DNA from 3 places in the Rouxiella sp. T17 genome. Region 2 is predicted to be linked to each of the others. Evidence: predicted binding sites of a transcription regulator. Region 2 holds the regulator's gene; each other region holds the start of a gene.

Region 1 (5,786 bases), on a different contig from region 2:
ACCGACAAACATTCAACCAGCATCCGCCAGCCCTGACCCGCCATTTTCGGGCCGCCAATGATGTAATCGATCGGCACAAAAATGTCGCTGCCGCGCGTAGGTCCGTTTTGGAAAGGAATATTCAGCGGGAAATGACGATGGCCGATTTCAACGCCTTGGGTATTCGTCGGGATAAGCGCACAGGTAATGCCCAGCTCTTCGACGTCGCCCAGCAGGTGTTGCGGATCTTTCAATTTAAACGCCAAACCCAGCACCGTTGCGATAGGTGCGAGCGTGATGTAGCGTTTGTTCCAGGTCAGTTTCATTCCCAGAACTTGTTCGCCCTGCCAATCGCCCATGCAGACGATGCCAAAATCGGGAATAGCACCCGCATCGGAACCTGCTTCAGGGCTTGTCAGCGCAAAGCACGGAATCTCGAGCCCTTTTGCCAGTCGCGGCAGGTAGTGATCTTTCTGTTCTTTAGTGCCGTAATGTTGCAGCAGTTCGCCCGGGCCGAGTGAGTTTGGCACGCCGACGGTAATCGCCAGAATGCCGGAAACGCCCGCCAGCTTTTGCAGCACGCGCGCCTGCGCATAGGCTGAAAACTCAAGCCCGCCATACTCTTTCTTGATGATCATGGCGAAGAAACGGTGCTCTTTCAGGTACGCCCACAGCTCTGGCGGCAGGTCGGCCAGCTCGTGGGTAATCTGGAAATCATTCGCCATGCGGCAGGCTTCTTCAACGGGTCCGTCAATAAAACGCTGCTCTTCTTCTGTTAATGTTTGCTGCGGATAGTCGTGCAGCTTGCGCCAATCTGGCGTGCCGCTAAACAAATCGCCTTCCCACCAGGTGGTGCCCGCCTCAATCGCCTCTTTTTCGGTACGTGACATGCTCGGCATGACTTTTCGGAAACTGCGCAGGGCGGGAGCGGAAAACAGCGAGCGACGAAGTGAAGTGACATTTAATGGCAGCAGGATAATGGCCAGCGGCAGCAGCAGCCACGCGGTCCACAGGCCGATTATCGCCATTGCAGCGGTATAAACCAGCAGAATAATGCTGCCCATCGTCAGGCTGATGCGGTGATAAAACAAGGCGCCGACAAGAACCAGCAGGATGACAATGCTTAGAACCATCATAATAAAACTCCTAAGTCGTAAGAGGTCTGACCTGTTAAGCTGATACTATGTTTTTAGTCCAAGCTAAATGCTTTATCAACGCGTTTACATCCTAATTACAACTTACGTCACAAAGTCATTGCCCGATGTCGCAAAAGCGCAAAGTATCGCGGGCATTAAGGCCGGAGCTCTTCTCGCCTTTTGCCGTTTCCGCTACACTGCACAGCAAATAATGTGGTGTGGCGCGCTTTTCGCCGCACAAGAAATCCCAAGAGGCTGCCATGTACCTGGATATCATCCGAACTGAACTGAACGAAGCTGCTGACGTTCTGAATAAATTTATCAGCGACGAAAATAACATCGCGTCTATCCAACGCGCCGCAAAACTGATTGCCGATTCGTTCAAAGCCGGCGGCAAAGTGTTGTCCTGCGGCAATGGCGGTTCACACTGTGATGCAATGCATTTCGCCGAAGAGCTGACCGGCCGCTATCGTGACAACCGTCCGGGCTATCCGGCGATCGCCATTTCCGATGTCAGCCACATCTCCTGTGTGAGCAACGATTTTGGCTACGAATACATCTTTTCGCGCTATCTCGAAGCCGTGGGCCAAAAAGGCGACGTGCTGCTGGGTATCTCAACTTCCGGCAATTCCGGCAACGTTATCAAAGCGTTGGAAGCGGCCAAAGCCAAGGGCATGAAAGTTGTGACCCTGACGGGTAAAGATGGCGGTAAAATGGCGTCATTGGGCGCAGACGTTGAAATCCGCGTTCCGCATTTCGGTTATGCCGATCGCGTGCAGGAAATTCACATCAAGATTATCCACATTTTGATTCTGCTGATTGAGAAAGAGATGGCCGCTTAACGAACATGGCCCAAGCCTGTCGTTAAGACGTGTAGACAGAATTTAAGGAGACTGGCGATGTGCGAATTGCTCGGGATGAGCGCAAATGTTCCTACCGATATTTGCTTCAGTTTTACCGGGTTGGTGCAACGTGGCGGGTTGACAGGCCCGCATAAAGATGGCTGGGGCATTACCTTTTATGAAGGCAATGGCTGCCGGACGTTTAAAGATCCGCAGCCTAGCTTTAATTCGCCGATTGCTCGTCTGGTGCAGGAATACCCGATAAAGTCACTGGCCGTTATTTCGCATATTCGTCAGGCTAATCGGGGCGAAGTGGCGCTGGAAAATACCCATCCGTTTACTCGCGAACTTTGGGGCCGTAACTGGACCTACGCGCATAACGGCCAGCTGCGCGGTTATCGCCAGCTGGATACCGGCACGCTGCGCCCGATTGGTCAAACCGACAGCGAATACGCCTTTTGCTGGCTGCTGCACAAGCTGACCCAACGCTATCCGCGCACGCCGCGCAGCTGGCCGTCGGTGTTTCGCTATATTGCGTCGCTGGCGGATGAGTTAAGGCAGAAGGGCGTGTTTAACATGCTGCTGTCGGATGGGCATTTCGTGATGGCGTACTGCTCGACCAATCTCCACTGGATCACCCGCCGCGCGCCGTTTGGCAAGGCGACGTTGCTGGATCAGGACGTTGAAATTGATTTTCAGCAGCAGACGACACCCAATGATGTCGTCACGGTCATTGCGACCCAGCCGCTGACGGGCAATGAAACCTGGAACAAGATTGCTCCAGGCGAATTTGCTTTATTTCACTGTGGCGAACGCCAGCTGTGAAGGCTGCGGCGTAAGGGTTTGCGTCTGATTAACCACATAATTACCACCAATCACTGACACGCTCGGCGGCTGGTGGTACTTTTCAAAGTAGGCATAACCCGGCTCAAGCTGACGCCAGAAATTGATATAAGTCGAATATTTATTCAATTTCATGTTGGCTTCAGTCATCTTAAACGGATAGATGCTGATTTCGACGTTACGCTGTCCATTATTGAACGCGGCCTGAACGTAATTAAAAATAACGTTCATATTGACGTCGGTCATTGCATAGCAGCCAATTGACAGACAGTTGCCGTGGATCATCAAGTATTTACCGGAATAACCCTGAGCGCGATCATAATCATTTGGGAAACCAATATTAATGGCGCGATAAAAACGGCTGTCCGGTTTCAAATGATGAATATCAATATTATAAAAACCTTCCGGGCTTTTAAAATCGCCTTCGCGACGTTTATTGCCTAACCCGCCGGAGAAATCGCAGATGCGAAATGCGCCGACCAGCTGGAATTTATTTTCGACTTTGGCATAGAGCTCGAGAGTACGCTCTTGCTTAAATATCTGAATATAAACGGGTGAACCTAATAATTGTTGCTGAACGCCGGTCTCAAACGGAGCCTGTTCGCTGGCGACAGCGCTGCTCATGGTGAAGACGGGGAAACTAAAAAGCATCGCAAGCAGCAGCGCGATTCTGACCATTCTTAATCCTGCTTAAATGACAACTCTATTATTATATGTCCGCCGTAAAAAGCATGCGGACTACCACTGATTTTCAATTATCTTGAACGCTGCCATCTTAATACTGATTAAATTTTTATCAATGGGCTGAAATGTAATTTATTTCTTAATGAGGGGAATAATGGCTTTTATTTGCCTATTTTTACAAATCTCTTGGCATTTATCTTAATAGGCGACGCAAACTGCTGCATAACGAGGGTTGAGATTTAGCAAGCCGACTGTATACTTATACAGTTGTCGTAAAACAGAAAGTCGGATCGAAAAGGGGGGGTATGCGCAAAATCATTCACGTTGATATGGACTGCTTTTACGCAGCCGTAGAAATGCGCGACGATCCCTCTCTGCGCGATATTCCGATTGCCATTGGCGGCAGCCGCGATCGTCGCGGAGTCATCAGTACCGCCAACTATCCCGCCCGACTTTACGGCGTTCACAGCGCCATGCCAACGGCGACCGCGCTCAAACTGTGTCCGCATTTACGCGTTATTCCGGGCCGTATGGAAGCCTATAAAGAAGCGTCCGAGCATATCCGCGAGATTTTTTCCCGTTATACGGCGCTAATCGAACCCCTTTCTCTCGACGAAGCCTATCTCGATGTCACCGACAGTCTCCAGTGCAGCGGTTCAGCCACGTTGATTGCCAAAGAAATTCGTCAAACTATCTCTGATGAGCTGAATCTGACCGCCTCGGCGGGCGTTGCGCCTATCAAATTTCTCGCCAAGATAGCCTCTGATCTCAATAAGCCGAACGGCCAGTTTATTATCACGCCCGATAAAGTAGACGATTTTCTGAAAGATTTGCCCTTGGCGAAAATTCCGGGGGTCGGGAAAGTCACGGCTAAAAAACTCGAAGAGCACGGGCTGCTGACCTGCGGTGACGTGCAGCGCTATGATTTGGCATTGTTATTAAAGCGATTTGGCAAGTTTGGACGGGTACTTTGGGAGCGCTGTCAGGGCATCGACGAGCGGGAAATCTCGCCCGAGCGTTTACGTAAATCGGTTGGCGTCGAGCGCACGCTGGCGGAAGATATCCACGATTGGGAAAGCTGTGTCGAATTAATCGACCGGCTCTATCCCGAATTGGAAACGCGGCTGACGCGGGTGAGCCCAGATCTGCGCATTGCCCGTCAGGGTGTAAAACTCAAGTTTCACGATTTTCAACAGACCACGCAGGAACACGTGTGGCCGGTGCTCAATAAAGACGATTTGCTTAAGGTCGCGCGCGAGGCGTGGGAGATGCGGCGCGGAGGGCGCGGTGTAAGGCTGGTGGGATTACATGTCACGCTTCAAGATCCCCAAATAGAGCGTCAGCTCTTACTTCCTTGGGAATAATACCCATATCTTTCAAACGGCAGATGCGTTGGTTGCCTTCTCTCACCCCAGTCACTTACCTGTGTAAGCTCCTAGGGATTCGTTCAGTTACCGCCTTCCTGCCATTCGAAATCTATAGGTATTATATTAATATCTTTCAAACGGCAGATGCGTTGGTTGCCTTCTCTCACCCCAGTCACTTACCTGTGTAAGCTCCTGGGGATTCGTTCAGTTACCGCCTTCCTGCCATTCGAAATCTATAGGTACTATGGGTATTTCATTAAATTCAAAGGCTTTTTAAAAACTAATCGCTGTTAGCCACGGACAGGAATAGCTTTTAGCAGCGCGGTCAGCAGCTGCCAGTAGAGGTCGACGCTGCCGATGTGAACCTGTTCATCCGGCGAGTGCGGGCCGGTGATGGTCGGTCCAATCGAGACCATGTCCATTTCTGGATAAGGTTTTTTAAACAGACCACATTCCAGACCTGCGTGGATCACCATGATGTTTGGCGTCTTGTTGAACAAGCCCTGATAAACCTCGCGAACCTGCGCCATCACCGGGGATTCCGGATCCGGTTTCCAGCCAGGATAGCCGCCTTTAGGTGCCGTTTTCGCGCCCGCCAGCTGGCCCACGGAGGTCAGCATGCTCACCACGTAATCTTTGCCGCTGTCGATAAGCGAACGGATCAGGCAGATGATTTCAGCTTCGTCTTCTTTCATCGACACTACGCCAACGTTTAACGACGTTTCAACCACGCCTTTTACGTCGTCGCTCATGCGGATCACACCGTTTGGCGTGGCATTCAGCAGGCCGATGAAACGGTTTTGGCTCTCTTTGTTCAACGCGTTGGCCGCGCTGTCTGAAGCTTCAACCACCAGCTTGATGTTTTTCTCGACGGCGGCCAGTTCAAACTGCAACACCGCTTCGAACTCTTGCGCAGCGGCTTTGAAAGCGTCAAC
Region 2 (5,786 bases):
GCGCGCCGCGACTTATGCTCGGATTATTGCTCAGTAAGGAGAGCGTAATCGCGTAGCGTTGCAGGGTTTCACGCACGCCCGCCGCCAGCAGTTGCAACGGACGGTTGCGCAGCGGATTCAGCGACAGACGATCGCCGGTAATCAGAATCAGCTCCTGACGTGCCAGTTCGCTGCTTAATACCTCTAACAATTCAGGCAGCTGCGCCTTATCGTAGTGCATAAACAGTTCGGCTTTCATCATCGGATAAATCAGCTCGACCTGACGCAGCAGCTCGGTTTTACTAACTTCACCGTGATGCAGCACGATGCTGGCAATCAGTGAAGGCATCACCAGCAGGTGATGAATATTGTTGCGATAATAGGTCATCAGCACCGCCTGCTCGCGCGGCAGAATGATGATATCGCCAATATTGTCCTTCTCGACCTGGAACTTGTTCATGTTCAGGGCGTGATCCAGCAGCGCGTCGGCGGTGTGTTCCGGCACGGTGGAATCCTGATTGTAAGGCACGTTGCGCAGTAGTTGCAGGTAGCAGTCGAGCTGTTCAATCAGCTGTTCGCGGGTCAAAGAACGTTGGCGCGAAGCCAGCAGCGCCGTCGAGCAGAGATTCATCGCGTTGGCCGCAGCCGAGTTATTGATGCGCACCATAATCTTGTCCGCAATGTCCTGCACGGTTGGCGTCAACCAGCTCGGACGATGGGCTTCGATAGGGTCGATAGAGTCGCGCCACTGCGGCACGTTCTGGTTTAGGTACGGCGTTAAATGCAGCGGCTCGCCAAAGTTGACGTAGCCCTGACCCAGATTGCGCAATTTACGCAAGCCGTTGATCATCTGCATGAAACTCTCTTTCTCTTTGGTCGCACCGCGCAGCTCTTTGGCGTAGGTACCGACCTCCATTACATGCTCGTAACCGATATAAATCGGCACAAGAGTAATCGGACGCGAACCGCCGCGCAGCATGGCCTGAATGGTCATCGACAGCGTGCCGGTTTTCGGTTCGAGCAGGCGACCCGTGCGTGAACGTCCACCTTCAACAAAGTATTCTACCGAGTAACCCCGGCTAAACAGTTCGCCCAGATATTCGCGGAATACCGTGGAGTAAAGTTTATTGCCTTTAAAGGTACGACGAATAAAGAACGCGCCCAGACGACGGAAAATCGGGCCCGCCGGCCAGAAATTCAGGTTGATACCCGCCGCGATGTGCGGAGGAACCAGACCCTGATGATAGAGCACGTAGGAAAGCAGCAGGTAGTCCATGTGGCTGCGATGGCAGGGCACATAAACGATTTCCTGACCGTCCTGCGCTAACTGACGCACGCGCTCGGCGTTGTTAACGTTGATACCTTTATAAAGACGGTTCCAGGTCCAGCTCAGCACGCGGTCGGAGAGGCGCACGGCTTCATAGTTGAAGTCGGCGGCAATTTCTTCCATCAGCGCTATCGCGTTCTGCTGCGCCTTGTCGTAAGAGATCTTTTTGGTTCGCGCTTCATCTTCAACCGCTTTTTCAATGGCTTTCGAGGCCAGTAGCTTGTTGAACAGGTCTTGACGCACCGGCAGACGAGGCCCGACAGCGGCGTGACGTTGACGCGAGAAGTGCATCCGCGCGACGCGAGCAAGCTTGTGGGCGATGGTTTTATCCGTGCCGTGCTGGGTCGCCATATCGCGCAGAGAAACGGTGTTGGAGAAACGCACAAAGCTGTCGCGCCCCAGCCAGAGCACCGCGAAGAACTTCTGGACGCCGTTCAGCACGCGCAAATGTGGCGTGTCTTGACCTTCACGACCCGGAGCACGGCCAAACATAACAGACACCGGCAGCATCTGAATGTCGAGATTTGGATTATTGCGATGCAGATCGAGATAATCGTGGAACAGCTTTACCGATTCCTGCTGATGCTGGTAATAAGGGAAGACGCGCGGCCCTTCACCGATGAAAACGTGGCTCGGCAGCTGCACGCCGTCGATTTCCAGCGGAATGAGAGGGTCGGGCAGATTCTGCGCCAGGCACTGGGCCCGCAGCGTCAGAAGGTCGGCCTTGGAGTTATAAGGCAAAACATACAGAATCGGGCGCGTTGGGTCCAAACGCATTTCCGTCACCGGATCTGTAGGAATGACCTTGCTGCTTACCAGCATTTTTAGCGGTAAATTCAGTAAGGTATAATAAAGTCTACGCCATCCTGACATAAAAAATGTGAAGCCTCTTGTTAGCAATTCGCGGCAAGGATACCAGAAAGCCGGTATGAGATCTGTGGTGATAGGACAACCGATTCAGGCTAAAATGCCTGAAAATCACTTTAAGACGCAAAATATAATGACAAATCAGGTCACCGGACTCACCCGAATTTACAAGGCTGCCGGATATTCTTTAAAAGGATTAACCTCGGCCTGGAAGCACGAAGCCGCCTTTCGACAGGAAGCCGTGGTCGTCATTCCCGCCATCTTACTGGCATTTTACCTTGATGTGAGCAGCATCGAGCGTATTTTAATGATCGGATCACTGATTTTGGTGCTGGTGGTTGAATTATTGAACAGCGCCATAGAAGCCGCCATTGACCGAATCGGGCCAGAATTTCACACCCTTTCGGGCAGGGCGAAAGACATGGGCTCCGCCGCCGTGCTGATCGCCATTTTATTTGCACTTTTTACCTGGTTAACGATCCTCGTGCCGCACTGGCGCTAGAGTTACGGCAAAAGTTGGCGAAAGTGACGGCAAAAGAATATTGAATATTTAAAAGCCGCTTAATGTTTGTTTTTTGTGTACTCTCTGGTTTTCATTCCAGCTTTACCTGTATATACTCACAGCTAGACTGTATAAACAAACAGGGGGCGACATGAAAGCACTTACAGCTAGACAACAAGAGGTCTATGACCTTATTCGCGATCATATCGCCACCACCGGTATGCCGCCAACGCGTGCAGAAATTGCTACCCGACTCGGGTTCCGTTCTCCCAACGCGGCAGAAGAGCATTTGAAAGCTCTGGCGCGCAAGAACGTCATCGAGATTGTTTCCGGTGCGTCACGCGGTATTCGCCTGTTAATGGAAGAAGAAGACGGTTTGCCGCTAATTGGCCGTGTTGCTGCCGGTGAGCCTTTGCTCGCGACTCAGCACATCGAAGCGCATTATCAGGTCGATCCTGCAATGTTCAAACCTAACGCCGACTTCCTGCTGCGCGTCAGCGGCATGTCGATGCGTGATATCGGTATTCTCGACGGCGATCTGCTGGCTGTCCACAAAACCCAGGATGCCCGTAATGGTCAGGTTGTGGTTGCGCGTATCGACGACGAAGTGACAGTAAAACGTCTCAAAAAGCAGGGCAATATTATTCAGCTGCTGCCTGAAAACAGTGACTTCGAGCCAATCGTTGTCGACCTGCGCGAGCAGAGCTTCAGCATTGAAGGCTTGGCCGTAGGCGTAATTCGTAACGGCGACTGGTCCTAGTTTTTATTAGCTGCAATCGAGCGTGACGGCTCTTCTATGTCGTCATGCTGCATCCTTGTCACACGTTAAGGATTACGCGTTACGTCATTACGCGTTAAATGATGACGTGTTAAGTCATTGCGTGTTAAGTCTGGCTTTACTTTAAAAGCGTTGCTGCTTAAGTTGGGATCGACACCCATTTATTGAGCGCCGCCTTTCATGTCTGCATTTTCTAGCCTGTCCTTGATTTAGAAAATAACATGCCCCTACTTCATAAAATAAAAAGCACCTTTCTAAGCCCGACCGACAAAGCGCTGTGGTTGCTGGCTCTCCCGATGATTTTCTCCAATATTACCGTGCCGCTATTAGGACTGGTCGATACTGCCGTCATCGGCCATCTCGACAGCCCCGACTATCTCGGCGGCGTCGCGGTGGGTGCCATGGTAACCAGCTTCCTGTTTATGCTGCTGCTTTTCCTGCGCATGAGTACCACAGGTTTAACCGCGCAGGCGCTCGGCGCACAAGATAATGTTCGGCTAGCCCGCGCTTTCGTGCAGCCTTTTTTATTGGCGCTGATTGCCGGGGCGCTGATCTTCCTGTTTCGCCACCCTTTGATTTCGCTCGCTTTACAGATTGTGGGCGGCAGTCAGGCCGTGTTGCAACAGGCGCAGATTTTCTTGTCTATTCGCTGGTATAGCGCGCCGGCCTCTTTGGCGAATCTGGTGATTCTGGGCTGGTTGCTGGGCATTCAATATGTGCGTGCGCCGGTCATTATGCTGATCGCCGGAAACATGCTTAACGTGATTCTAGATTTGTGGCTGGTCGTTGATCTTGGCTGGAATGTGAAAGGCGCTGCGGTCGCGACGGTCTGTTCAGAATATGCCACGCTGGTGCTCGGCCTGTGGCTGGTTTCGATTGTTATGAGAAGGCGCGGCATCACCTGGCTGATGTTGAAACAGGCGTGGCGCGGCAATCTGCGTAAACTCTTTGCTCTAAACCGCGACATCATGCTGCGTTCGCTGCTCATCCAGCTGTGCTTTGCGTCGCTAACGGTGATCGGTGCGCGTTTAGGTAGCCAAACTGTGGCGGTAAATGCCGTATTAATGAATTTGCTGACCTTCACGGCGTTTGCGCTGGACGGCTTTGCTTACGCGGTCGAGGCGCATTCCGGCCAGGCGTTTGGCGCGAAGGATAAAAGCCAGCTGCTCAAAGTCTGGCATGCGGCCTGTCGTCAGGCAGGGTTGGTTGCGGTAGGTTTTGCCATCGTTTATGCCGTAGCGGGTGAGCAAATCGTCAACCTGCTGACCTCGCTGCCCGAGTTAAGAACTCTCGCCGATCGCTATCTTGGCTGGCAAATCGTGTTACCGCTGGTCGGCGTGTGGTGTTATCTGCTCGACGGCATGTTTATAGGCGCCACTCGCGGCAAAGAGATGCGTAACAGCATGGCGGTTGCGGCGGCGGGTTATGCGATTTCCTTACTGACATTACCCGTGCTTCACAATCACGCGCTGTGGCTTGCGGTTGCCGTCTTTCTTTCACTGCGGGGTTTGGCGTTGGGCTGGGTCTGGCGACAATATTGGCGTCGCGATAGCTGGTTTTAAATGCTTTGGATTATTCCGAGTTATAAGCAGATTGACTCAATATCCCTGCATTTCCGAAACTCTCTACTACAATTAGTACTGTTGAAAGGCATTAAACAAGTGCCACATAACCAGAGCTAATACAGGAGAGTTTACGATGAATAAGGATCAAGCAGACGGTAACTGGAAACAATTTAAAGGCAAAGTTAAAGAAAAATGGGGCAAGCTAACCGACGACGATCTGACTGTCGTAGAGGGTAAGCGCGACCAGCTGGTCGGTAAAATCCAGGAACGTTATGGATACCAGAAAGACGAAGCCGAGAAAGAACTCAAATCTTGGGAAACGGACAACAAGTACCACTGGTAGTCGAGTAAAGAGTGGTAGTCGTTAGTTTCTCAAAAGCTGCATCCTGAAATTTAAAAGCTGCTCCTACCCAAGGTGCTTTTCAGGATGCAGGGTACAAGGATGTACCTACCCGTTTTTTACCCTTCTTAGGCCATTTTCCCCGCTTCAACTTTTTTTCAATTTCTTCATCAACTTCGCCATCAACTTCTCTATCAACACTTTTACTCTTTTGTCGGCACAAACAGCAAATGACCTCTTTCTAGAGATTTCGATCCCGCTGGCCCATCTTGTGGGTGCGAAACACCGTTCATGACAGGAATATCAGTAAAGTCAAAAGGTGAGATATTTTCAAGGCAGGCGACATTTACGCCGTATTGCGTGGGAGTAGAGCGACGCTGGTGGTGCGTGTAAATGCCACAAATCGAGCAAAAGTAGTGTCTTGCCGT
Region 3 (5,786 bases), on a different contig from region 2:
TATCTTGACGCCGTGGTGCAGCAGTATCATTTCGGCAAAGATAATGGGCTGACTTATCGGATAGCACGCCGCGATGCGCATAATTGCGATGCCGAGCTGGCTTCGGTGGTTTCAAACATGACCTCCGAAAAAGATAACGATGCCGAGACGCTTGATGCCGCCTTCCGCCTGCTGTGTCTGAATCACACCATGCTCAGCTATATTTCGGCGCTCGGCGCGCATCGTGAAAAGCTTGAAGATACGGAAATGCTCGGCCTGCTCAGTGACGCGACGCACTTCATTGATAATGCGCTGAATCACCACCAGCCTGCGCACCTTCATATCACGCTGCCGACGCTTTCTGCACAAATCGAGGCCAAAACCTCGGCTTCCGATACTAAAGAGCAGCTGGTTTTACAGCAGATCAGGCTATTAATGGAGCATCTGCCGGAACTTACCAGCCTCAACAGCAAAATTGCGCCTTCAGAGGCTCCACTCGCGGTCTAATTTTCGTTGGGCCAGCGGGAGATATTTCCTGCTGGCCCCGCGTTACACGATTATCCCTCTCTCATCCTGCTGAAAATTATTGAACCAAGTAAGCAGCTGGGTGTGCGACTGAGGAGGTAAAACAGATTTGTGAAAGCCTAGAATCGCTCCTTCAAGCGCCAGCAGCGTCCCGAGACCCAGCTCCTTCTTTAACGTGCAGATCTTCACGTAGGTACTAATCGCCCCCTGATTGCGCAGCTCGGCCGAGTCTTTCACCCCGATTTGCCACAGTATGCGCTCCAGCGTCAGATTAATGTTCGGCAGGTCTTTCAATCTGCGCGGCTGATCGTTACGGGCCGCCTTTTCATTTTCCATTCCCCTGATTGATTCATCGGCCAACGCGATGAGCTGATCTGGTTCTTGCCACAACGCCTCGTTCACTCGAAAATAGCGCAACAAAATATCCATTCCCCGTTTGTAATAAACGAACTGCTGCATCGACAGCGCTCTCATCCTATTTTCGTTGTCCTGCGTCGCCCGCAGATAGAGTTCCCCTTCGGAAACGATGGCAAACATTGCCCCGCGCGAAGAGAGGCTGTAGCCGCCAAACTGAGGTCGGCTGTGAACAGGCCCCAATGGCAGGAGAAGTTCTGTCGTCTGATCGACCATTTCTTGAGTATCTTTTAACATGTTGATTTCCTTATCGCTTATGCGCATAAACTGCCGAAGAGAAGTAACGTGAAACGCTACCAGCAAAATACGCAAAGCGGGGGAAGCCACCTAACGTAAAGTCCGTTTGCTGTCGAGTTACAGTGAGAATTGCGAGACGTCTTGGAAAATTTAGGTTGATCTCTCACCACAGTAGCAGTACTGTATATCCATACAGTAACTCACTGGTGGAACAACACTATGCGAACTCATCATCGTCAGCACCCTCATTTTAGCCAGCACTCCATAACCCCTAATGCGGGCCCAAAGTGCCAAAATTCCACCGCTAACAGTGGCTTACTCAGCGAGTTCGTCTATAGTGAAAATCAGCCTGCATTAACTCAGTTGCTTTTGCCGCTGCTGCACCATTTGGGTGAGCAGTCTCGCTGGCTGCTGTGGCTCACTCCCACCCAAAAGTTGAGCCGTCGCTGGTTAGCGCAGTCCGGACTGCCGGTTGATAAAATAGTTCAGGTGAGTCAGCTTCAAGGCATTGCTTCCGTCGACGCTATGGAACGCGCCTTATTGACCGGAAATTACAGTGTGGTGCTCGGATGGCTGCCTGAATTGAATGATACAGACCGTAAAAGATTGCAGGTTGCAGCCGAAGTGGGTGGCTCTTACGGCTTCATCATGAAGCCCCAGATCAGCCCCTTTTGTGTCGACGGACAACCCCCTGCCGTAAAAATTCACTCCTCTGTGTACCATTAAATCAATTTAGGAGTAATCCGACGAATTATTGGGCCTTTTTAGTTTTTTGTGCTGAAAAACCCAATTTACCCAGTAAAACTGGGTCTTTTGGAGGTGAAAAAACACATAGTTTCGTCAACTTTTTGGCTTTGATGTTAAAAAATGTGTACATTTTTCCCTTTTTTTCCGTTGCCTTATCACTTCAAGCTTGTAAGTTTCTCGCCACGTTGTAGACTTTAGTTCGCCAAGGTTGCTCTTATAATGCCTACGAAAAGTGGCAAGTACCTAAGTGAAGCAATAACTTGGACGAAGGAATTTAACCAAGGGCTTAAAGCTTAAAGCTCAATTGCCTATTTGGATGATAACGAGGCGCATAAATGAAAAAGACAGCTATCGCATTAGCAGTGGCACTGGCAGGTTTCGCTACCGTAGCGCAAGCCGCCCCGAAAGATAACACCTGGTACACCGGTGCGAAATTGGGCTGGTCCCAGTATCACGATACTGGTTTTGCTAATGCTTACGACGGTATTGGTAATGGCCCTACCCATGAAAGCCAACTGGGCGCTGGTGCGTTCGTAGGTTATCAGGTAAATCCATTCCTGGGCTTCGAAGGCGGTTACGACTGGCTCGGCCGTATGCCTTATAAAGGCAGCGTAAACAATGGCGCATTCAAAGCACAAGGCATCCAGCTGGCTGCTAAACTGAGCTACCCACTGACTGACGATCTGGACATCTACACTCGTCTGGGTGGTATGGTTTGGCGTGCAGATGCTAAAGGCAACTTTGGCAACGGCAACCGCGTAAGCGACAACGACAACGGTGTTTCTCCACTGGCTGCAGTTGGTTTCGAATACGCAGTAACCAAAAACTGGGCAACCCGTTTGGATTACCAGTGGGTTAACAACATCGGTGACGCTGCTACTGTTGGCGCACGTCCTGATAACGCAATGCTGTCTGTGGGTGTTTCTTACCGTTTCGGTCAAGACGATGCTCCAGCACCTATGGCACCGACCCCAGCTCCAGCCCCAGTTGTACAGACTCACAAGTTCACTCTGAAATCTGACGTTCTGTTCACCTTCGGCAAAGCTTCACTGAAACCAGAAGGCCGTCAGGCTCTGGATCAGCTGTACACCCAACTGAGCTCACTGGATCCGAAAGACGGTTCAGTTGTTGTTCTGGGCTACACTGACCCAGTCGGTTCAGAAGCATCTAACCAGAAACTGTCTGAGCAACGCGCTCAATCAGTAGTGGATTACCTGGTATCTAAAGGTATCCCTTCTAACAAGATCTCTGCACAGGGTCGCGGTGAAACTAACCTGATTACCGGTAACTTCGGTTACAAATCAGGCCGTGCTACTAAAGCTCAGATCGAAAACTTCGCACCTAACCGTCGCGTAGAAATCGAAGTTAAAGGTATCAAAGACGTTGTTACTCAGCCACAGGGCTAAGTAATACCACTATCTTTTGATAGACCTGACTTCAAAAACCCCGCTTTGCGGGGTTTTTTTTTGGCTGATAAAAATACAGGTGGGGTAAAACAAGCGTGGTATGACAAAACAGGCGTTGCCGCCTGCCTGAAAAGAAGAGGTGTTAACTTTCTTTATTATCAAGGATCTGCTGGAGATCTTGTTTCAGGGAAGACATTTGGCTGGCGTATTTTTCTTTACGCTCGGCATCTTCCAGCAATTGAACGATCGTATCGGAAAGTGTTGATCCGCGACGCTGCGCCAGAGCGGCCAGACGTTGCCAGACTAAAAATTCAAGGTCGATCGATTTTTTGCGCGTGTGCTGGTGCTCTGAATTAAAGTGACGTTTACGTCGCGCACGAATAGTCTGCTTCAGACGATTATCCAAAGTCTTGCTTAAGTGCTTATCAATCCAGTCGAGGACTTTTACGGGCTCGTTTTCGAGTTTTAGCAGTTGGTCAACGGCATCCTGCGCTGCACTATTCTCGATATGGCGGGTAATTTTTTCACCTTCGCGGTGTTTTTTTACCAGATACTTCCATTTCCAACCGCTCTCAAGGTTTTCCAGTTGCTGATATTTCATCGCAAGCTCTTCTGTGACCACGTAACGTTAATAAGCATAACAGCTTTATGTCACTTTTTACTCTACTAATCTCACTACGTGCTTAGGATTTCAGCGCTTATTTTTTACCCAGACACTCAATAATGTCACAACTCTCGATATAATGAACCACTCTGCTTGTATCCAGCGCGGCTTATTCTTGTATAATCGCCCTTTCCCTTTTGAAGACTACAGCTAACACATTGACCAATAACCGACTCGATTGGCAGCTCTTACTGCCGGATTCCACGCCATACCAGACAATTTTTGCTACAGCGGATCAGTTGGCCCCGGTCGATTTTTCCGTGATTCAGCCTCGTCTCGAGAATGGACTGTCCCTGTTTTGTCACCCTAATTCGCGTCAGCGTTTTATGACCATCAAAGGCCAGGAGAGCCGTGATTACCTCCAGCGTCTGGCCGATGCCGTCAATGCGCTGCTGCCCGAAACCGACGAGCTGGCTGGCTGTCAGTATCAGATTGAAGGTCGCAACGTTCAGGTGTTTCCTGCACAGGACGCCGACGCGCCTTTCAGTGGTACATCGAGCGGTTTGTATCAAGAATGGATCGAAGCCGAACAGCTGTTTGGCTGCGTGCGCATCTTCAAAGATCAGATTGAACTGCAACCCGGATTGATTCATCAGGTCAATGGCGGCGTGCTGCTGCTGTCAGTGCGCGCTTTGCTGGCACAGCCGCTGCTGTGGCTGCGTCTCAAGCAAATGATCACCAGCGAGCGTTATCACTGGGTTTCTCCCGATGAAAGTCGCCCGCTGCCGGTCAGCATTCCTTCCATGCCGCTGGACGTCAAACTGATTCTGGTAGGCGATCGCGTGTCTCTCGGTGAATTAAACGAGATGGAGCCAGAACTGCTCGATACCGCCTTCTATGGCGAATTCGAAGCCGACCTGCCGCTGACCGACACCGAAGACATGGAAAAGTGGTGTGCCTATGTCAATACTTTGGCTGATGAGCTTGAAATCCCTCGTCTTTCGGTTGATGCGTGGCCTGAACTGCTGAGAGCCGCCGTACGCTTTAGCAGCGATCAGGGCTGCCTGCCGCTGGATCCTTCCTGGATTTCTGCCCAACTGGTTGAAGCCGAGCTTTATAATGACGAACCGGCCCTGACTGCCAAGGCCTTCGACGCCGCGATTTCAACCCGTGCATGGCGTGAAAGCTATTTGCAGGAGCGCATGCAGGACGAAATCGAGCTCGGCCAAATCATGATTGAGACCGAAGGTGAAGTCATCGGTCAGATTAATGCGCTGTCCGTGCTGGAATATCCGGGCCATCCACGCGCCTTTGGTGAACCTTCGCGTATTACCTGCGTGGTGCACACCGGCGACGGCGAATTCAACGACGTTGAGAGAAAGGCCGAGCTGGGTGGCAATCTGCATGCTAAAGGCATGATGATTTTGCAGGCCTTCCTGGTCTCCGAGCTGGAGCTGGATCAACCCCTGCCCTTCTCTGCCTCGACGGTGTTTGAGCAATCCTATGGCGAGGTTGATGGCGACAGCGCCTCGCTGGCCGAGCTCAGCGCGCTGATTAGCGCCCTTTCTCAACAGCCGATCACCCAGCAAATTGCCGTGACCGGTTCTGTCGACCAGTTTGGTAACGTGCAGCCTATCGGCGGCGTGAATGAAAAAATCGAAGGTTTCTTTGAAGTTTGCCAGCGCCGTGAGCTAACAGGTAAGCAAGGCGTGATAATTCCGACCGCCAACGTAAGAAATCTTTGTCTGCATGCTCAAGTCATTGAAGCCGTGCGGGAAGGGAAATTCCACCTCTGGTCGGTCGATAACGCTGCCGATGCATTACCTTTGCTTATCGGCTTACCCTATACTTCTATTGAAGAAAATGACGAATCG

The links. The regulator LexA, encoded in region 2, represses DNA repair genes until DNA is damaged. The targets are predictions, from matches to a motif close to TNCTGTATGTACATACAGNA.
Region 1: a site for LexA is predicted at 3,734-3,753, ahead of dinB (DNA polymerase IV). Genes of this name have one in related genera too.
Region 3: a site for LexA is predicted at 1,334-1,353, ahead of sulA (SOS-induced cell division inhibitor SulA). Genes of this name have one in related genera too.

The regions. Positions count from the first base shown of each region.
Region 1 covers NZ_JAWUEA010000033.1:41,510-47,295, reverse strand. Annotated here, with positions in the region: gene fadE (acyl-CoA dehydrogenase FadE) at 1-1,115, opposite strand, end outside; gene lpcA (D-sedoheptulose 7-phosphate isomerase) at 1,376-1,957, shown strand; gene SC206_RS12640 (class II glutamine amidotransferase) at 2,015-2,782, shown strand; gene dpaA (peptidoglycan meso-diaminopimelic acid protein amidase) at 2,753-3,478, opposite strand; gene dinB (DNA polymerase IV) at 3,790-4,848, shown strand; gene pepD (beta-Ala-His dipeptidase) at 5,142-5,786, opposite strand, start outside.
Region 2 covers NZ_JAWUEA010000013.1:23,450-29,235, forward strand. Annotated here, with positions in the region: gene plsB (glycerol-3-phosphate 1-O-acyltransferase PlsB) at 1-2,179, opposite strand, end outside; gene SC206_RS04220 (diacylglycerol kinase) at 2,307-2,675, shown strand; gene lexA (transcriptional repressor LexA) at 2,827-3,435, shown strand; gene dinF (MATE family efflux transporter DinF) at 3,675-5,015, shown strand; gene SC206_RS04235 (CsbD family protein) at 5,152-5,361, shown strand; gene SC206_RS04240 (GFA family protein) at 5,562-5,786, opposite strand, start outside.
Region 3 covers NZ_JAWUEA010000031.1:16,816-22,601, forward strand. Annotated here, with positions in the region: gene yccS (YccS family putative transporter) at 1-486, shown strand, start outside; gene SC206_RS11200 (TfoX/Sxy family DNA transformation protein) at 529-1,155, opposite strand; gene sulA (SOS-induced cell division inhibitor SulA) at 1,375-1,881, shown strand; gene ompA (porin OmpA) at 2,238-3,308, shown strand; gene matP (macrodomain Ter protein MatP) at 3,451-3,909, opposite strand; gene SC206_RS11220 (Lon protease family protein) at 4,131-5,786, shown strand, end outside.